4 regions of the Acidocella sp. genome follow, and region 1 is predicted to be linked to each of the others. Evidence: predicted binding sites of a transcription regulator. Region 1 holds the regulator's gene; each other region holds the start of a gene.

Region 1 (5,176 bases):
TACCTCGCTTAAACCGGTATTGGCGCGGCTGGGCCGCGGTGAAAGCTTGTCCGCCGCCGAGGCGGAGGATGCCTTCGGCGTGGTGATGGACGGGCAGGCCACCCCGGCGCAGATCGGCGGGATGCTGATGGCCATGCGCGTGCGCGGCGAGACGGTGCCGGAACTCACCGGCGCCGTGACCGCCATGCGCAAGCGCATGACGCGGATCGAGGCGCCGGAAGGCGCCATCGATGTCTGCGGCACGGGCGGGGATGGTGCCGCCAGCCTCAATATCTCCACCGCCGCCACCTTCGTGCTGGCGGCCTGCGGCGTGCCGGTGGCCAAGCATGGCAACAAGGCGCTGTCCTCGCGTTCGGGAGCCGCCGATGTGCTGGCGGCCCTGGGCGTGGCGATCGAGCCGCCGCTGGACCGGCTTTCGGGGATTTTGCGCGATGTGGGATGCGTGTTTCTGTTCGCGCCGCGCCACCATCCGGCGCTGCGTCATGCCGCACCGGTGCGGGTGGAGCTGGGCACGCGCACATTGTTCAATCTCACCGGTCCGATGGCCAATCCCGCCGGGGTGACGCGCCAGCTGATGGGGGTGTATGATCCTGCTTGGCTGCGCCCGGTGGCGGAGACGCTGCGCGACCTTGGCACCGAATCCGCCTGGGTGGTGCATGGCGGCGGCATGGACGAGCTGGTCCTGGAGGGAAGGAACGATGTCGTCTCCCTCAAGGCGGGCCGCATCGAGGTGTTTAGCGTCACGGCGATGGAGGCCGGGCTGGCTTCGGCCCCCTCGGCGGCCTTGAAGGGCGGCGATGCCAGCTATAACGCTCACGCGCTTCTGGCCCTGCTGCGCGGAGAAAAAGGGGCTTATCGTGATACGGTGCTGCTGAACGCCGCCGCCGCTTTGGTGGTGGCGGGGCGGGTGGAGACATTGCCCCAGGGTGTGTCCCAGGCGGCGAAGGCAATTGATGAAGGTACGGCTCTGGCGGTTCTTGAACGGCTGAAGAGTGTGTCCGGAGAGCAGATATGAACATGATGGTTGACGACGTGCTGGCGAAGATCTGTGCCCATAAGCGCGCGGAGGTCGCCGAGCGTCAGGCCGCGAAACCGCTGGACGAGTTGAAGGCCGAGGCGCGGGATGCGGGCAAGACACGCGGTTTCGCCAGGGCACTGATGGACAAGGCGGCCGAGGATCGGGCGGGCCTGATCGCCGAGATCAAGAAAGCCTCGCCTTCCGGCGGGCTGATTCGTCCGGATTTCGACCCCTCGACTCTGGCCCGTGCCTATGAGGCGGCGGGGGCGACCTGTTTGTCCGTGCTGACGGATGAGACATATTTCCAAGGCACGCCGGAACATCTGCGCGCGGCGCGCGAAGCGGTGGAACTGCCCGTGCTGCGCAAGGATTTCATGCTGGATGAGTATCAGATCTATGAAAGCCGCGCGATGGGGGCGGATTGTATCCTGCTGATCATGGCGGCGCTGGACGACACCAAGGCGCGCGAGCTGGAAGGGCTTGCCCGGGCGCTGGACATGGACGTGCTGGTGGAGGTGCATGAGGAACAGGAGCTGGAGCGCGCGCTGCTGCTGCAAACCCCCTTGCTCGGCATCAATAACCGTAACCTGAAAACCATGGTGACGGACATCGCCACCACCGAGACGCTCTCCAGCCTCTGCCCGCCGAACAAGTTTCTGATTTCTGAATCCGGTATCAAGACCCATGCGGATGTCGAGCGGCTGCGCAAGGTCTGCGTGCAAGGCTTCCTGGTCGGCGAATCGCTGATGCGCCAGGATGATGTGAGCACCGCCGTGCGCGCGCTGCTAGGACATTGAGCGACCTGACCCATATTGGGGCCGATGGCGCGGCGCGGATGGTCGATGTCTCGGCCAAGCCGGTCACGGCGCGCGAGGCCGAGGCCAGGGGCCGGGTGATGATGAAGCCCGAAACCGCGTCTCTGATCCGCGACGGCCAAGCCGCCAAGGGGGACGTGCTGGCGGCGGCGCGGATCGCGGGCATCATGGGCGCGAAGAAAACCGGCGAGCTGATCCCGCTCTGCCATCCCTTGCCGCTGGACATGGTAACGGTCGGCCTCACGGTGGAGGAAGCTTCGGTGGAGATTGTCGCCGTCGCCCGCACCACCGGGCGCACTGGCGTGGAGATGGAGGCGTTGACGGCGGTGAGCCTGGCGGCGTTGACCATCTATGACATGATGAAGGCCGTGGACAGGTGCATGAGCATCGAGGCGGTACGTCTCACCCGCAAGAGCGGTGGCAAGAGCGGAGAGTTTTCAGCGCCATGAGCACCGGGGCATGATCAGCGTCGAGGAAGCGCGGGCCAGGATTCTCGCCGCGCTGAAACCGGTGCCGGTGGAGATGGTGGGGCTGGCCCAGGCGCATGGGCGGGTGCTGGCCAAGCCCGTGGTGGCACGCTTTACCGTGCCGCCAGCCAATCTCTCGGCCATGGACGGCTATGCGGTGCGCGCGGATGACACGCGGGCGGGGGCCAGGCTGCGGGTGACCGGGCAGGCGGCGGCGGGGCATCCTTTCGCGGGCGGTGTCGGCGGTGGTGAGGCTGTGCGGATTTTCACCGGCAGTGTGCTGCCGGCGGGCGCGGATGCGGTGCTGATCCAGGAAAACACCCTGGTGGAGGGCGAGGATATTCTGGTGAACGAACCTGTCGGGGCGGGGCGGCATATACGCCGCGCCGGGCAGGATTTCGTCGCCGGTGACGAGGTGTTACCGGCGGGGCAGCGGCTTTCCGCGCGCGATATCGGGGTGGCGGCGGCGGCGGGGCATCCCTGGCTTTGCGTGCATCGCCGTCCGCGTATTGCGATTCTCTGCACTGGCGATGAAATCGCCTTGCCGGGTGAGCCTGTGCCGGAGGGGGGCATCGTCAATGCCAATGCCGGGCTGCTGGCGGCCTTTGTCTCGGCCTGGGGCGGTGAGGCGCTGTTGCTGCCCATCGCCAGAGACACCGAGGATGCGGTGGCGCTTGGCGCGGCCGAGGCGCGCGGCGCGGACCTGCTGGTGACCACTGGTGGGGCCAGCGTGGGCGCGCACGACCTGGTGCTGGCCGGGTTGAAGTGCCAGGGATTCGCGCTGGATTTTTGGAAAATCGCCATGCGTCCAGGCAAGCCGCTGATCTTCGGTGCCATCGATGGGCTGCCCGTGCTGGGGCTGCCCGGCAATCCGGTTTCAGCCTATGTTTGCGCGGTTTTGTTCCTGGCGGGTGCCATGGATCTGCTGGGTGGGGTGCCGACGGCCGGGCCCGTGCTGGAGCAGGCCCGGCTGGGGGTGCCCATGAAGGCGAATGACCGGCGGGAGGATTATGTCCGCGCGCATTTGGTGTACGACGGTGCTGGCTGGGTGGCGACACCGCTGCGGGTGCAGGATTCCGGCATGTTGCTCGCCCTGGCTGGAGCTCAGGCGCTGATTCGTCGCCCCGCGCATGCTCCCGCGGCGGAAGCGGGTGAAAATGTCGAGATTTTGCGCCTCGGCATGGCTTGACAGGGTTGACGCGAAAACGAGAACTAAACTAGAACATCTGTGAGTTTACGCTTTTTTCCAAAGGCTTTCATTCCCGGAGACGTTCGATGCTCACCCCCAAGCAGCATGAATTGCTGTTATTCATCGACAAACATCTGCGCGAGACCGGTTGTAGCCCCAGCTTCGAGGAGATGAAGGAGGCGCTGGATCTGCGCTCCAAATCCGGCATTCACCGGCTGATCTCGGCGCTGGAGGAACGGGGGTTTTTGCGCCGCCACAAGCATCGCGCCCGCGCTCTGGAGGTCACGAAACTGCCGCAGGATCTCAGCCCCCGCCAGCCGGAGGCGCGCGGCTTCGCGCCCAATGTGATCCAGGGTAATTTTTCCTCCCGTCTGCCGGGTTTGCGTGCCGAGGCGGCGGAAGCAGGCGCCATTTCCCTGCCGCTTTATGGCAAGATCGCCGCCGGCCTGCCGATCGAGGCTTTGCGCGACAATGAGGAAACGGTCGAAGTGCCGATGTCCCTGCTGGGCGGGGGCGAGCATTTCGCCCTCACGGTTGAGGGCGATTCGATGATCGAGGCCGGAATTCTGAATGGGGATACGGTCATCATCCGCCGTGGAGACAATGCCGATAACGGGCAGATCATCGTGGCGCTGGTCGATGAGAACGAGGTGACGCTGAAGCGGTTGCGCCGGAAGGGGCAGTCTATCGCCCTGGAGCCCGCCAATGTGAATTACGAGACGCGGATTTTTCCGGCTGAACGCGTGCGCGTGCAGGGCCGGCTGGTGGCGCTGCTCCGGCAATATTAAAGTCTTTGCGGCTTGGACTGAGCCGCCGCTCCAAGGGGCTGGTCAGTCGATAGCCTGAAATCATTTACGATTTTCACGGCGGGTGGGGCGCTTGTGAAAGTCGCCCCAACCCCTTGAAATCTTGCGCGCGTTCAAAAAGAGGGGCACCGGCCCCGTGAGGGCGGCGGCGCGCCGTTTAGAATTTCTTGGTTTGATTGCGCCGCCGCCGCTGCTGTTCGCTCAGCTTGCCGCCGGGCTTGGCATTAGGCGCCTTGTCGCCCGGGGATTTTGGCTTGAAGGCGGGTTTGGCTGGCCCGTCATAATGCGGCCGGGCCACGCCGGGAGGGGCGGCGGGTTCGATTCGCGCCTCGCCTTGCCCGGCGGCGGCATGGGCAAATGCCTGTGCAACATGCGGGGCGATCTCGAATTTCGTCTCCCGGTCGAAGATGCGGATGCTGCCGATCTCCTGCTTGGTGATGCCACCCGCCTTGCAAATCAGCGGAACCAGCCAACGCGGATCGGCGTTTTGCTTGCGCCCCAGCGCCACCCGGAACCATGTGCCATTGCCCGTTTCCTTGCGCGCGCCATTGGCCGCGCGCGGCGCGCGGGCCGGGCGGGTGGGTTCCGGTGGAAGGATGGTCACATCCGCCGGGACAGGTAGATTGGCCTGGGCCAAGGTCACGAAGGCCGCCGCGACCGCGTCCGGCGCGGCGCGTTCCAGCAGCTTGGCGGCCAGGGCCAGGGTGGTTTCGCTGGGCGTGCCCCGCAGCAATGCATGGTTTAGCAACCGCTCCTCGTCCTTGGCGCGGATATCCTCCTTCGTCGGGGGATCGACCCAGATCGCCTCGGCATTGGCCTCGCGCAGCAGCATCTCGGCCCGGCGGCGGCGCATTGGCGCTACCAGCAGCACCGAGACCCCC
Region 2 (5,176 bases), on a different contig from region 1:
CGGATGCGCAAATGATCCGGTCCGGTGATGAAACCAGTATCCCCCACCTGGCCGCCGCTTTCGGCATAAAAAGGGGTCTGGTTCAGAATGACGTGAACGCTCTGGTCGGTCAGCGCCTCGTCCACGGGCCGCCCGTCCACCACCAGGCCGGTGATGCTGCCTTCGGCGTTTTCGGTGGAGTAGCCAAGGAATTCGGTGGCGCCGAGTGTCTCGTTCAACTCGAACCAGACCGTTTCGGTCGCGGCCTCGCCGGAGCCGGCCCAGGCGGCGCGGGCGCGGGCCTTCTGCTCGGCCATGGCGTCGTTGAAGCCCGCCACGTCCACGCTCTTGCCCGCCTCGCGCAGCGCGTCCTGTGTCAGATCCAACGGAAAGCCGTAAGTGTCGTAGAGCTTGAAGGCCACGCCGCCGGGTAATGCCCCGCCGGCGGGAATCGCCGCGGATTCGTCGCGTAGCAGGGACATGCCGCGATCCAGCATGGCGCGGAAGCGGTTTTCCTCAAGCTGCAAGGTTTCGGCGATCAACGCCTCGGCCTGATTCAATTCCGGAAATGCCTGGCCCATCTGGCGGGTGAGGGCGGGGACGAGCCGGTACATCAGCGGCTCCTTCGCCCCCATCATGTGCGCATGGCGCATGGCGCGGCGCATGATGCGACGGAGCACATAGCCGCGCCCCTCATTGGAGGGCAGCACGCCATCGGCGATCAGGAAGGAAGAGGAGCGCAAATGATCGGCCACCACGCGATGGCTGACCCGGAAGGCGCCGTCCGGATCCTGGCCGGTGGCCTCGGCGGAAGCGAGAATGAGGGCGCGCAGCGTGTCGGTGTCGTAATTATCGTGTTTGCCTTGCAGGATGGCGGCGAAGCGCTCCAGCCCCATGCCGGTGTCAATGGACGGGCGGGGCAGCGGGGCGCGCGTGCCTGGCGGGCCTTCCTCGTACTGCATGAAGACGAGATTCCAGATCTCGATGAAGCGGTCGCCATCCTCATCCGGGCTGCCGGGAGGGCCGCCGGGGATAGAGGGGCCGTGATCGTAGAAGATTTCAGAGCAAGGGCCGCAAGGGCCGGTATCGCCCATGCGCCAGAAATTATCGTCGGTGGGAATGCGGATGATTTTCTGTTCCGGCAAGCCGGCGATTTTGGCCCAGAGCCCGGCCGCCTCGTCATCCGTGTGGTAGACGGTGACCAACAGCTTGGTCTTGTCGAGCCCGAAATCCTTGGTCAGCAGCGTCCAGGCATGGAAAATCGCCTGTTCCTTGAAATAATCTCCGAAGGAGAAATTTCCCAGCATCTCGAAGAAAGTATGATGGCGGGCGGTATAGCCCACATTGTCCAGGTCGTTATGCTTGCCGCCGGCGCGCACGCATTTCTGGGAGGAGGTGGCGCGGTTATAAGGGCGCTTTTCCTGGCCGGTAAAAACATTCTTGAACGGCACCATGCCAGCATTGGTGAAGAGCAAGGTGGGGTCGTTCCGGGGCACCAGAGGGGCCGAAGGCACGATCTGGTGGCCATTGCGGCCGAAATAATTCAGGAAGGTGGCGCGGATATCGTTGCTGGTGACCATGTGCGCTGGATTACAAGGCGGACGGGTTTTCGCCAAGCCCAGCCCAGCTCCTGCCATGGGTCAAAAGGAGCAAAAGTTTTCCGCCTCCGCGTTTTTCAAGGAAGTGGGGGTGTTTTTGAAAACACCCCTCTGGTTCCAAAAGCTTCGGCCTTTAATCCTCGCCGCTATCCTCGCCGCCATCGGCGGCCATCAACGCCTCGCCCAGGGCGGAGGACTGGTCGCGGATCTTCTTTTCGATGCTGTCCGCCATCTTCGGATTGTCGCGCAGGAATTGCTTGGCGTTTTCGCGTCCCTGGCCGATGCGCTGGCTGTCGTAAGAGAACCAAGCGCCGGATTTTTCCACCACCCCGGCCTTCACCCCGAGATCGATCAGCTCACCGGATTTGGAGATGCCCTCTCCAAACATGATGTCGAATTCAACCTGCCTGAATGGCGGCGCCAGCTTGTTCTTTACAACCTTCACGCGGACATGGTTGCCCGTGACCTCGTCGCGCTCCTTGATGGAGCCGGTGCGGCGGATTTCCATGCGGACAGAGGAGTAGAATTTCAGCGCGTTGCCACCCGTGGTGGTTTCCGGATTGCCGAACATCACACCGATTTTCAAACGGATCTGGTTCAGGAAAATCAGCATGGTGTTGGACCGCGCGACCGAGCCGGTGATCTTGCGCAAGGCCTGGCTCATCAGCCTGGCGTGAAGGCCCACATGGGAATCCCCCATTTCGCCTTCCAACTCGGCACGGGGCACCAGGGCCGCCACGGAGTCGATCACCAGCACGTCGATGGAGCCGGAGCGCACCAGCGTGTCGGCGATCTCCAAGCCCTGCTCGCCAGTATCGGGCTGAGAGATCAGCAGATTGTCGACATCCACGCCGAGCTTGCGGGCATAGACCGGGTCCAGCGCGTGTTCGGCGTCGATGAAGGCGCATACGCCGCCGCGCTTTTGCGCTTCGGCCACGGCATGCAGGGCGAGCGTGGTCTTGCCCGAGCTTTCCGGGCCGTAAACCTCCACCACGCGGCCGCGCGGCAATCCGCCTATGCCCAGGGCAAGGTCCAGCCCCAGAGAGCCGGAGGGAATGACCTCGATCGCCTCATTGCCGCCCTTGGCCCCCATGCGCATGATCGAGCCCTTGCCGAAGGCGCGCTCAATCTGCGCCATCGCGGCATCGAGCGCCTTGTTTTTTTCGAGGTCGGGTTTTGCCATGGGTGTCACAGTCGCCATTAAAGGTGCCTCCTGAGCGTCCAACATCGACTCGATTTCTGTCAAACGCGGCTTCTTGCTTGCGGTGGATGCAACCATAGCGTGTTTTCTTTCGGATGCCAGAGTGATTTCTCGCCTGGAACCTGACACGCGAAGAACAAAATAGCAACAGATATATTAATAAATTGTTCCTTGTTTGTTCTTAACGGCCCATTCCGGGCCTTCTGATCTTTATTCGAAGGAGATACCATATGTTTTCCGGGGGTTTGGTCCATTCCGGTACAGTATTTGACACGCCGCGCCGCCCCCACCATCCTTGATGTCTCCGCCATAACAACGAGAGAGGAAGCTCATGTCCCAGACTTATAAAGGTGCTTGTTTTTGCGGTGCGGTGACGCTGGAAGCCACTGGTGAGCCCGAGGCAATGGGGTATTGCCATTGCCGTTCCTGCCGGTCCTGGTCGGCGGGGCCGGTCAACGCCTTCACGCTCTGGAAGCCAGGCGCGGTGAAGGTGACGAAAGGTGAGGGCGAGATTGCCACCTATGCCAAAACACCGGCCAGTGAGCGGCAATATTGCCGCAAATGCGGCGGGCATCTGATGACGATGCATCCCGGATTCGGGCTGATGGATGTTTATGCCGCGACCTTGCCGGATCTTGAATTCAAGCCGGGCGTGCATGTGAATTATGCCGAGACCGTGTTGCCGATGAAGGATGGCTTGCCGAAGCTCAAGGATTTCCCCGCCGAGCTTGGCGGATCCGGTGAGATGATGGCCGAGTGACAAAAAAGGGCGCCGAGGCGCCCTTTGGTTTTTCAGAGGTCGCCGCCGCGCCGCCCGATGGCGGCGCCGAGCCGCAGGCGCAGCGCATTTAGTTTGATGAAGCCAGCCGCATCCTGCTGGTTATAGGCGCCGGCATCGTCTTCGAATGTCACCATGCGGGTATTGTAGAGTGAGTTCGGGCTCTCGCGCCCGGTCACGATGACATTGCCCTTGTAAAGCTTGAGCCGCACCGTGCCGGTGACCGAGGCCTGGGAGGCATCGATGGCGGCTTGCAGCATCCGGCGTTCGGGGGAGAACCAGAAGCCGTTATAGATCAGCTCGGCATAGCGGGGCATGAGCGAATCCTTCAGATGCCCGGCTTCGCGGTCCAGTGTGATGCTCTCGATGCCGCGATGCGCGGCGAGCAGGATGGTGCCGCCCGGCGTTTCATACACGCCGCGGGACTTCATGCCCACGAAGCGGTTTTCCACCAGATCCAGCCGGCCGATGCCGTTGGCCTTGCCGTATTCGTTCAGGCGGGTGAGAAGCGTGGCCGGGCTCAGCGCCTCGCCATTGAGTCCGACGGCATCGCCGTTCTTGAACGCGATGGTGATTTCGGTTGCCACATCCGGCGCGGCCTCCGGCGAGATGGTGCGCTGATACACGATCTCGTCCGGCGCGATGGCGGGGTCTTCCAGAATCTTCCCCTCGGAGGAGGAGTGCAGAAGATTGGCGTCCACGGAGAAGGGAGCCTCGCCGCGTTTATCCTTGGTGATGGGGATCTGGTTCGCTTCGGCATATTCGAGCAGCCTGGTGCGGGAGGTGAGCTCCCATTCGCGCCAGGGGGCGATGACGCGGATATTCGGGTTGAGCGCGTAATAGCCCAACTCGAAGCGGACCTGATCATTGCCCTTGCCGGTGGCGCCATGGGCCACGGCGTCGGCGCCGACCATCTCGGCGATTTCGATCTGGCGCTGGGCAATCAGCGGGCGGGCGATGGAAGTGCCCAGCAGATACTGACCCTCATACAGCGCATTGGCGCGGAACATCGGGAACACGAAATCCTTCACGAAGGTCTCGCGCAGATCCTCGATGAAGATTTCCTTGATGCCGAACATCTCGGCCTTCTTGCGGGCGGGCTCCAGCTCCTCCCCTTGGCCGAGATCGGCGGTGAAGGTCACCACCTCGCAGTGATAGGTGTTCTGCAACCAGCGGAGAATGACCGAAGTGTCCAGCCCGCCGGAGTAAGCCAGGACGACCTTTTTGACTTTCTGTTCCATGAGCGCGGCTTATTACGCCGCGCGCCCGATGCCAAGGGAGGCCCAGCTTTTTCCCAAAGCCTGCCAGAATAATTTCAGCCCGGTCATTTGCTGGGCCAGATAAGAGCCGCTCACCAGCGCCTCGGGCGCCCTTGCATCGCCGGTGGGCAGATATTCGTCCCGGAAATCGGCGGTGCGGAAGAGGATGTCCCAGATCGGGAACACGGAAGCGTAATTGCAGCTATTCCGCCCGGCCGCGCGCAGGCCATGATGGAAACGATGGAAGCGCGGCGAGACGAACAGCCATTCCAGCGGCCCGAAGGAGAGGCGGATATTCGCGTGGCTCAGGCTTTCGATGAATTTCAGCCCCATCAGCAGCAGCGGAAATTGCAGCGGCGGG
Region 3 (5,176 bases), on a different contig from region 1:
ATGCTGCAAACCAGCTCATGCGGCCCGAAACCTCGCACCGTCTCCGCCCCCGACGAAGCTGGGAACAAGGCCCGGCACGCGCCGCGAGGCGGGTAATGGTCAAGATGAAACGTATAGCCGTCAATGCAGATCGCATTCGCCTCGCCACGGATGAGACAATCCGCCAGCCCCTCGATATCCAGATGATAACGCGAGCCGGTCGCGGCGCTCTCCCAGGCGCGCGGACGCGGAGCGGGCTCATGCCGGCCCCACATTTCCAGAAACAGATTGCGAATGTCAGCGCCGGGCACCCGCGCGGCGATGCCGGCGGCGGTGAGATATTGCAGCGCCCGGTTACCGATATTGCCCATCGGGTTAATCCAGATCTGCTTGCCGCTGGCGGAATCCGGGGCACGACACGCCAGCAAGGGGCCAAACTCGGTAACGAGCCGCAGCGCCTCCCCATCCATGGCGGCGGGAAACGGCAGATTGGCCGCGAGGTCAACGGAGCGATCCCCGAATTTAAGCTGAAATTCCGCCAGGCCGGCGGGAACCGGGGATTGTCCTTCCAACGACCAGCGGCGCGCCAGGATCTCTCGCAGCAAAAGCAGATCCCGCGCCTGGACGGGCAAAAACTGCTCCCATTCACGAGCCTCCAAGGTATTCAGCCGTAATTCGCCATCCGGCTGAGCCGTGACGAAACCCCGCCCGGCGGCCAGCGTGAGGCAACCCGGCCGCATGCCCGCCACGGCCTTGAAGGCGGGCCCGCCGGGCAATGCGTCTCGCGGCTGACAATGCGCATGCGAGAGGACGAAATCCTCACCCTCCGGCTCCAGCCCCAGGAGCGAATGCCGATCCCGCAAGCTCTCCAGCCCGCGATGCAGCAGCCTGCCATCTTGTGTGTCCTGGCACAGAAACGTGCCGAACCAGGACATAAGCGCGATCCGGGGCGGCGGCGATAAGCGGGAGAGGCTGGACGTCATGCCCCCCAGCCGTAGCGCGGGCGCAACAGAACGTCCATGCTTGGCCCTATGAGGCCTTTTTTCTGGTTTTTGCTGGTTTTGCCTGCAACAGAGGGGCCAGGAACCTGCCGGTATAGCTGCCTTCGCTGGCCGCGATCTGCTCGGGTGTGCCGGTGGCGATGATCCGCCCGCCCCCTGCCCCGCCTTCCGGACCGATGTCGATGATATGATCGGCGGTTTTGATGACTTCGAGATTATGCTCGATCACGATGATGCTGTTGCCCGCATCCACCAGCGCGTGCAGCACCTCCAGCAGCTTGCGGATATCCTCGAAATGCAGGCCGGTGGTCGGCTCGTCCAGAATATAGAGCGTGCGGCCGGTGGCGCGGCGCGCCAGCTCCTTGGCCAGCTTGATGCGCTGCGCCTCACCGCCGGAGAGCGTGGTGGCCTGCTGACCGAGCTTGATATAGCCCAGCCCGACGCGGGCCAGGATACTGAGCCGGTCATGGATCTTCGGCACGGCGGAGAAGAAGGCCAGCGCCTCGTCCACCGACATATCCAGCACATCGGCGATGGATTTGCCGCGAAATTTCACCTCCAGCGTCTCACGGTTGTAGCGCTTGCCCTTGCAGGTATCGCAGGTGACAAACACGTCCGGCAGGAAATGCATCTCGATCTTCAGCACGCCGTCGCCCTGGCAGGCCTCACAACGCCCGCCCTTGACGTTGAAGGAGAAGCGGCCCGGCTTGTAGCCGCGCGCGCGGCTCTCGGGCATTTCGGCGAACCAGTCGCGAATGGGGGCGAACAGATCCGTGTAGGTGGCGGGGTTGGAGCGCGGGGTCCGGCCGATGGGAGACTGGTCGATATCGATGATCTTATCGAGCTGGTCCATGCCCTCGATTTTCTCGAAGGGAGACGGCACCGCGCCCGACCCCATCAACCGGCGCGAGAGGGCCTTGTAGAGCGTGTCGATCACCAGCGTGGATTTACCGCCACCGGAAACACCGGTGACGCAGGTGAACAAGCCAAGAGGAAAGTCCGCCGTGACATTCTTGAGATTATTGCCCTTGGCGCCGACGAGCTTGATGCAGCGGTTCTTCCGCGCCGGGCGGCGGGCGGGCACGGGGATGGCGCGCCGGCCCGACAGATACGCCCCGGTGACGGAGTTGGGGTTGGCCGCGACCTGCCGGGGGCTGCCCTGGGCGATGACATGCCCGCCATTCACCCCAGCGCCGGGCCCCATATCCACCAGATGATCGGCGGCGCGGATCGCATCCTCGTCATGCTCGACCACCAGCACGGTGTTGCCGAGGCGCTTGAGCCGCTCCAGCGTGCCCAGAAGGCGCTCATTGTCGCGCTGGTGCAGTCCGATGGAAGGCTCGTCCAGCACATAGAGCACACCGGTGAGGCCGGAGCCGATTTGGCTGGCCAGACGAATGCGCTGGCTCTCTCCGCCCGACAGCGTGGCCGAGCCGCGCGCCAAGGTAAGATAATTCAACCCCACATCGAGCAGGAATTGCAGCCGCTCCTCGATTTCCTTCAGGATCCGCCGGGCGATTTCCAAACGCTGCTTGGTCAGCGTGGCCGCGACCTCGCCAAACCAGTCCCGCGCCTCGTCGATGGATAATTCCGCCACCTCGGCCAGGTTTTTCTCCGCCACCTTCACCGCCAGGGCTTCCGGCTTCAGGCGCGCGCCGTGGCAGGCGGCGCAAGGACGCTCGGCATGATAGCGGGACAGTTCCTCGCGCACCCAGGCGGAGTCCGTTTCCTTATAGCGGCGTTCAAGATTTTTAATGACACCCTCGAAGGGCTTGACGACATTGTAGGCGCGCGCGCTGTCCTTGTAGGTGAATTTGATGTCTTCCTTGCCCGAGCCATGGAGAAAAACATCCCGGACTTCCTCGGGCACATCCTCCCAGGCGGTGGCGAGCTTCACGCCATAATGTTTGGCGATGGCGGCGATGGTCTGGTCGTAATAAGGCGATTGCGCGTTGGCCCAGGGGGCGATGGCGCTGTCGTCCAGCGCGCGCCGCTCATCCGGAACGACGAGATGCGGGTCGAAATAGATCTCATGCCCCAGCCCGTCGCAGACCGGGCAGGCCCCGTGCGGGGAGTTGAAGGAAAAGAGACGCGGCTCGATCTCTTCGATGGTGAAACCGGAAACCGGGCAGGCGAAACGCGAGGAGAAGACCGTGCGTTCCTGCGTGTCGTGATTTTCGGCATAGACGATACCATCCGCCAGCCCCAGGGCGGTCTCGAAGCTGTCGGCCAGGCGCTGTTCCAGACCCGGCTTCACCACCAGACGGTCCACCACCACCTCGATGTCGTGCTTGAGCTTCTTGTTCAGAGCCGGGGCCTGGTCGATCTCGTAAATCTTTCCGTCGATCTTCGCGCGGGTGAACCCCTTGCGCTGGAACTCCGCCAGCTCCTTCTTGTATTCGCCCTTGCGGCCGCGAATCACCGGCGCGAGCAGCAGGAGGCGCATGCCTTCTTGCATCGCCATCACCCGGTCCACCATCTGGCTGACCGTTTGCGCCTCGATCGGCAAACCGGTGGCGGGCGAATAGGGCACCCCCGCGCGCGCCCAGAGCAGGCGCATATAGTCATGGATTTCCGTGACCGTGCCGACCGTGGAGCGGGGATTCTTGGAGGTGGTTTTCTGCTCGATGGAGATGGCGGGGGACAATCCCTCGATACTGTCCACATCCGGCTTGCCCATCAATTCCAGGAACTGGCGGGCATAGGCGGATAGACTTTCCACATAGCGGCGCTGGCCCTCGGCATAGATGGTGTCGAACGCCAGGGAGGATTTACCGGAGCCGGAGAGACCGGTGATGACGGTCAATTTCTCACGGGGGATCTGAATATCGATATTCTTGAGGTTATGCTCACGCGCGCCACGCACGGTGATGAACCCCGCGCCCTTCTGCTCAGCCGCCATATCTGCCCCAAATGTTCGTGTAATGTTCTTGAAGAATAGGAGGTGTTGGCCTACAAAGCAATTCCATGCTCCAGGATGACCTGGGTTGAAGCGCGCGCTGGCCAGAAACAGCCCGATGCGCTATTCTGGAAAACATTTTCGAGTTGTGGAGGTCCGTGTGGCTGGCAGTGTGAACAAGGTGATTATCGTGGGCAATCTGGGGCGCGACCCGGAGGTCCGCAACACCCAATCCGGCATGAAAATCGTGAATCTGGCGGTGGCGACCTCTGAAAGCTGGAACGACAAGATGAGCGGGGAGCGCAAGGAGCTGACCGAGTGGCACCGCGTCGTCATCATGAACGACCGGCTGGGCGACGTGGCGGAGAAATATCTGCGCAAGGGCTCCAAGGTTTATCTGGAAGGCAAGTTGCAGACCCGCAAATGGACCGACCAATCGGGCCAGGACCGCTATACGACCGAGATCATGATCGGCCGCTTCAATGGCGAACTGGTCCTGCTGGACCGTCCCGGCGGCGGTGCCGGCATGGGCGCTGGCATGGGAGAGGATTATGCGCCGCGCGCCGCCACCCCCGCGGCAAAGACCCCGGCCCGGGCCGTGGGTGGCTGGGACACACGCCCCAGCACCGATCTGGACGATGAGATCCCGTTCTGACCCACGCCGCGCTGAGTTCAAGCCAGACTTGAAATAATCAAAATCCTTGCCCGAACGGGAGTACTTTCATGAAAGTGCTCCCGTTATTTCCGGTCTTTTTCAAAAAAGGGCCAAATCCAAAAATTTTCGAGCGTTTTTCAAGGGGCTCTCTGGAGCCGTCCCTCACTCTTTTCAGGCATCCTCACGCTCCCGCCGGGCCTTGAGCAATGCCAGGAGAAGCGCATCGCGCTCCGCCGCCAATGACTGGACAGTCCGGCCCGCCACTTCCGCGCGCAGCCCCTCGATCATGCGTTGCTGGACATCCGGCGTGAACGCCAACGGTGCCAGCGGCGTCCACCATGTTTCCAACGGCTTGGCGAACTGAGCGTAGAAATGCTCAATCCCTCCCTCCCCGCCGCCAAGATGGTTGAGCATCACCGGCCCCATGACCCCCCAGCGCAGCCCAGGCCCCCAGGAGCAGGCGGCATCCGCGTCGGCCACGCTCACCACCCCTTCATTCACCAGCGAGATGATCTCGCGCACCAGCACGCCTTGCAGCCTGTTGGCCACATGGCCGGGCACCTCCTTGTTCAGCCTGATCGTCCGCTTGCCCAGGCCGGTATAGAATTCATCCGCGCGGCACACGCTCTGCGGCGCGGTTTT
Region 4 (5,176 bases), on a different contig from region 1:
TTACGTGGCGGCGCGAAAATACTGGCCGCCCGTCAAGCGGGTGGACAATGTGTATGGCGACCGCAACCTTGTCTGCTCCTGCGCGCCGCTGGAAGCCTACCAGGACGCGCCAGGGTAACAAAAATCGCCAGCCCTGATCTTGAAGCTTTCATGAAGAGCGGCGGCGGGGGCGAGGGCCGCTTGGGGGGCGCGCGGCGCTGAAAAATTTCAAGGTTTGTACAAAAATATCACTTGCATCCAGGGGGGGATGGCCTCATAAGCCCCCCCCACTGGCCCAGGGGGGCGCGGCGCGGTGCCGTGTTCTACAGGCTGTCTACTAGTTGAGGGGGTTCGCAATGAACGCACTTGCCCGACTGGGGATGGTCTCGGAGTCTCCGAGCGAAAACCAGACGATTTCTCCGCTCTCCCAGGAGCCGCAGAAGGATTATTACGTCGAGAAAGACGGCGTGAAATATGCCGGTATGCACCTGATCATCGATTTGTGGGGCGCGTCCAATCTGGACAGCCCGGACCTGATCGACCAGACGCTGTGCGATGGCGCGCGCGCCGCCGGGGCCACGATTCTGCACCACCATTTCCATCATTTCGAGCCGAATGGCGGTGTTTCCGGCGTCGTGGTGCTGGCGGAAAGCCATATTTCCATCCATAGCTGGCCAGAGCGCGATTTTGCCGCCCTGGATGTGTTCATGTGCGGTTGCTGTGATCCGTACAAGCTGATCCCCTTCCTGAAGGAAGCGTTCAGCCCCAGCCATATTCAGATCAATGAGCAGAAGCGCGGCCTGATCGCGTAATGCCCGGCGGCGGTGCCGCCTTGCCCGATCTTTCCCGCAATATTTTAATCTGGCCTGTTGGCTGGAGGGGCTAGCGCCTCCAGCCTCGGCCCGGACAGAAGAGGTGTGCCCATGGCCGAGACCTGGTTGAACGAGACACTTTATCCCGATTGGGGCCAGCGCTTCAAAACCGCGCGCGAACTGGCGCGGGTGAAAAGCGCGTTTCAGGACATTGGAGTTTTTGAAACCACCAGCCATGGCCGGGTGCTGACGCTGGATGGCGTGATCCAGATCACCGAGCGCGACGAGTTCGTCTATCAGGAAATGCTCGTCCATGTGCCGCTGCTGGCGCATGGCAACGCCAAGGATGTGCTGATCATCGGCGCGGGCGATGGCGGTGTGCTGAAGCACGTGCTGATGCATAAAGGTGTCGAGCGCGCGGTGATGGCGGAAATCGACGGTGAGGTCATCCGTCTCTCCAAGGAGTTCCTGCCCGGCATTGGCGGCGATGCCTGGACCAGCCCGCGCGCCGAGGTGATCGTGGGCGATGGCATCGATTTCGTGAAGAAGGCGCCAACAGGATCCTTCGATGTGATCATCGTGGACTCCACGGATCCGATCGGTGTGGGCGAGGTTCTGTTCACGGACGATTTTTATGAGCACGCCGCGCGTATCCTGCGCGATGACGGGTTGATCGTGAATCAATGTGGCGTGCCCTTCATGCAGGCGGATGAGCTGTATGAAACCTCCGTGCGGCGGAAGAAATTCTTCCCCTTCGTCTCGGCTTATGTCGCGGCGGTGCCGACCTATGTGGGCGGGTATATGACGCTGGGCTGGGCGGGCAAGGATCCGAAGCAGACGGAAGTGAGCGTCGAGGAGATCGCCAAGCGCGCCGAGGCGGCTGGCGGGATCGCGGAAAAGAGCGAATATTGGAGTCCGCGCGTGCATGTGGCGAGCTTCTGGCTGCCGCCTTACATTGCCAAGCACCTGCCCAGGTAACGCGGGCCGGTTACAGATTGCCTGGGCCCGGCTCATGTTTCAAAGGGCCGTGCCCAGGCCGCTGATGTTACGCTTTGCTCAGCCTCGCGCTGGGCGTTTTCATTTCATCCGCCACGCGCCACAGATAACGCGAGGCCAGGGTACGGTAAGGCGCATAAGCCTCGCCGATCTGCCCGAAGGCTTTCGGCTTTGGCTGCGCCTCCAGCCCATGCAGCAGGCGGTAGCCTTCGCGCACGCCAAAATCATCCACCGGAAACACATCCTGGCGGCCTAGCGTGAAGATCAGCAGCATCTCCACCGTCCAGCGGCCAACGCCGCGAATGGAGGTCAGGCGGTCTATCAATATGTCGTCGGACAAACGCCGTGCCCGCGCTCGGCTGGGAATTGTGCCATCGCCCGCCTTGGCCGCCACATCGCGGATCGCCGCCATTTTGGACGCGGAAAAGCCGCAGGCGCGCAATGGGTCGTCCGGCATGGCCAAAAGCGCTTCAGGGGCGGGAAACTCACCGCCGCCGATGGTTTTCAACCGCCCTAAAATCGCCAGGGCGGCATTGGCGTGGAGCTGCTGGTGCGCAATGGCGGAGAGCAGCGCGTGATAAAGTTCCGTATGTTCAGGCCGGGCGCGTTTGAGCGGTCCGAGCCGTTTGATCGCGGCGCCCAGATGGGGATCGGCCTTGGCGAGATGCAGGGCGGGAGCGTCCATATCTCATTCTCGCAGCCGCCATCCGGGCGGGCAAGTGTGTCAGGGCTTGGGAGCCGTCTGCGTCTGGGGCTTGGGGGCTGTCTGGGGCTTGCTGGGCGCCGGTTTCATGCCGCCGGAAGTTGCCTTGTGCGGGCTGGAAACATGCTGCGCCGTGTTGTGCGGCGGGGTTTTCTTATGCGCCGCCGTTGTATGATGCTCTGTTTGTGTATGGTGGGTTTCGCTCTTCTTCGTCATCGGCCGATGCGTGGGCGCTGTGTGAGACTGTTGCTGGTTGGAGGGGGCTTGCTGCTGAGCCTGAGCAAAGCCTGCAAGGCCGAGGGCCAATGCGCAACCCAGAGTCAGTAAGCGCGGGGCTTTGCGGGGGAGTGCAACCATGTTTGAGAATCCTTCTTTTACTTCACGGGCCTGCCTATCCGGGCGGGCCGGACATCAGACTTAGGAGAAAGCTGTGTCCTAAATGCGGTGGCGAATGTTGCTTTGTATTACATGGCCGCATGGTCGCCGCCGCAATGGCGCCGCAAACTTCCCGCATAAATCCAGCGATCAGGGCAATTTGCCGACTGGAACATGACGTTGGAACATGTGGTTCAACATTCCGGACATATGCCGTGGACGCGCCAGAGGATCCTCATGATGATGAAAATAACCTCATTCAAGCCGCGGATAACGCCGCGTGTCATTGTGCTGCTGAGCCTGGCGGCCACCAGCCTCGCGGGATGTGTCTATTATCCGTCGGGTTACGGATATGGTTACGGCCCAGGTTATTATGCCGCCCCCGCCGTGGTGGTGCAGCCCGCGCCGGTCATGGTGGGTGGCTGGTGGGGGTGGGGTGGTGGCTGGGGCGGCGGCCATGGCCACTGGCGCTGATGGCGGATGACTACTGGCTGGCCCAGATGATCCGGTGCATCCATAAGACATCCTTGACCGGGAAGCGCAATTCCGGAAATTCCGGGTTCAGGCTGCCCAGTTCCACCCGCCCCGCCGTGCGCCGCAAAAGCTGCTTGGCCATGACCGCGCCGTCCCGGATGCGGGTCACCACCCTGTCGCCCTGGCGGATGGGCGCGGCGGGAGAGACGATGACCGTGTCGCCGGGGCGATAGACCGGCAGCATCGAATCGCCGGTGATGCTGAGGGCATAAGCATTCGCGTCGGCCACGCTGGGCAATTCCACATCGTCCCAGCCGGCTCCGGCGGGGTAGCCGCCATCGTCGAAAAAACCCTCAGCGCCGGCCTGCGCCATGCCGATGAGCGGCAGCCTGTACCGGCCTTTCAGCCGTGCTTCCGGGATGGCGCGGGCGCCATTCACCAAAGCCGCGAAATCTTCCAGCTTGGTGCCGGTCGTGGTCAGGATTTTCGAAATGCTTTCCGTCGAGGGCCAGCGCAGTTTACCGCCCCCGGCATGGCGCTTGGACGGGTTGAAGCTGGTTGGGTCGAGCCCGGCCTGACGCGCGAGAGCGGACGGAGAGAGCCCGCGCTCCGCCGCCAGAGTATCGATCGCCCGCCAAATTTCATCATGTCGCATGGGTGACCAAGTGAATCCCGTAAGTTCAGAAGCCTATGTGGAGTTCTTGGCGGAAAAAAGGCAAAATAGGAATTTTGTCCGAATTTTCTGCAAAAAATTTTGCTTGGGGTCATGTTTGTTCTTGTTTTGTTCCTAAAATAGGAATAGAAACCTAAGCACAACTTTAAGTAATCATGAAAGGATATTTAACTCCATGTCGTTCACGTTGCGCAATCTTTCCGTGCTCGCCTATGCCAACGGTTTCACCCTCTGGCATTACAAGGCCGGTAAGGATCATCTGGCCGAGGCGGTGAATCCCGGCTACTTCGCCGATGCCGCGGACCTGATGGCGGAAGGGGACATGGTGATGCTCTCCGCCGCCGAAGGGGGGCGCCTCGCCAGCGTCGCCGGGGAGGGGCGGCGGATTACGCTATGCCCCGTGGTCTAATCCGGAAGCGTGGGGTCCGTGGCCAGTGGCGCTTGCGCGACCCGCGCGGGCTCGCCAGCCGGACCGCAGATTGTCGCCACCAGCCCCTGCGCCGCCTGCCCGCCAGGCCAACTGACCGAGAGGCTGGTCACGCGCGGGCAGGCGCTGTCATCGAAAACCGGAGAGGAAACCCAGCGGAGCGCGGCGGTGGCCTCGGCACCCACGGCAAGACGAGGTGAGGGCGATGTGCCTTGCGGCCGCGTCTCGATCGTCAGCACTTGCTGCCCGGAAGTCCAAAAGACGAGCTTGGGAAAAGCCGGCAGGGTGCAAGGGGTGGGGCCAAGATTGCGCAGCACCAGCAGCGTGCCGGAATGCGACATGCCATCGAAATTGCCATTTTCGGAATCGAAGCCCAGGGAGAGTTGCGCCTGCTGGCAGACCGGCAGGGGCGCGGCCAGGGCGGGATGAGCCAATGCCAGACAGGACGCCACACATGCGACGACATACCGGATCATATCATATCTCCCTTCAGGCAAGTCTGCTCCAACCATGCCTGCGTCTGTGCCATGGCTTCGCTCAGGGCGCCGCCATTCCTGGCCGCGAGTGCGAGGGTGAAGCCGGTTTCCCCAGGCAGCCGGGTGAACCCGGCCAGGATGCAACCTTGCCCGGAAAACGAAGGCTGCCCGCCCTCCTGTTCCGGCGGCAAGCCCAGACACCAGATTTTGCCGAAAGCGGTGAAGGGCGCGTGTTCCATGCCCTGCGCGTTCATGCGCTCG

Evidence for each region. The regulator LexA, encoded in region 1, represses DNA repair genes until DNA is damaged. The targets are predictions, from matches to a motif close to TGTTCTANNTANGTTC.
Region 2: recA (recombinase RecA) is a predicted target of LexA. The motif match lies at 2,944-2,959, and genes of this name have one in related genera.
Region 3: uvrA (excinuclease ABC subunit UvrA) is a predicted target of LexA. The motif match lies at 3,895-3,910, and genes of this name have one in related genera.
Region 4: AB7D48_RS08015 (S24 family peptidase) is a predicted target of LexA. The motif match lies at 4,111-4,126, and genes of this name have one in related genera.

Annotation. Positions count from the first base shown of each region.
Region 1 is NZ_JBFWIX010000012.1:83,845-89,020, forward strand. It holds gene trpD (anthranilate phosphoribosyltransferase) at 1-1,015, shown strand, start outside; gene trpC (indole-3-glycerol phosphate synthase TrpC) at 1,012-1,815, shown strand; gene moaC (cyclic pyranopterin monophosphate synthase MoaC) at 1,812-2,282, shown strand; gene AB7D48_RS10940 (molybdopterin molybdotransferase MoeA) at 2,293-3,489, shown strand; gene lexA (transcriptional repressor LexA) at 3,576-4,277, shown strand; gene AB7D48_RS10950 (DEAD/DEAH box helicase) at 4,453-5,176, opposite strand, start outside.
Region 2 is NZ_JBFWIX010000015.1:36,255-41,430, reverse strand. It holds gene alaS (alanine--tRNA ligase) at 1-1,559, opposite strand, end outside; gene recA (recombinase RecA) at 1,711-2,760, opposite strand; gene AB7D48_RS12060 (GFA family protein) at 3,110-3,538, shown strand; gene AB7D48_RS12055 (argininosuccinate synthase) at 3,571-4,797, opposite strand; gene AB7D48_RS12050 (sterol desaturase family protein) at 4,810-5,176, opposite strand, start outside.
Region 3 is NZ_JBFWIX010000002.1:29,216-34,391, reverse strand. It holds gene AB7D48_RS02290 (hypothetical protein) at 1-962, opposite strand, end outside; gene uvrA (excinuclease ABC subunit UvrA) at 1,009-3,882, opposite strand; gene ssb (single-stranded DNA-binding protein) at 4,040-4,534, shown strand; gene AB7D48_RS02275 (3-hydroxyacyl-CoA dehydrogenase NAD-binding domain-containing protein) at 4,706-5,176, opposite strand, start outside.
Region 4 is NZ_JBFWIX010000008.1:3,635-8,810, forward strand. It holds gene gcvP (aminomethyl-transferring glycine dehydrogenase) at 1-118, shown strand, start outside; gene speD (adenosylmethionine decarboxylase) at 336-791, shown strand; gene speE (polyamine aminopropyltransferase) at 903-1,769, shown strand; gene AB7D48_RS08005 (DNA-3-methyladenine glycosylase family protein) at 1,837-2,472, opposite strand; gene AB7D48_RS08010 (hypothetical protein) at 3,109-3,339, shown strand; gene AB7D48_RS08015 (S24 family peptidase) at 3,350-3,994, opposite strand; gene AB7D48_RS08020 (hypothetical protein) at 4,188-4,421, shown strand; gene AB7D48_RS08025 (DUF4232 domain-containing protein) at 4,418-4,915, opposite strand; gene AB7D48_RS08030 (urease accessory protein UreD) at 4,912-5,176, opposite strand, start outside.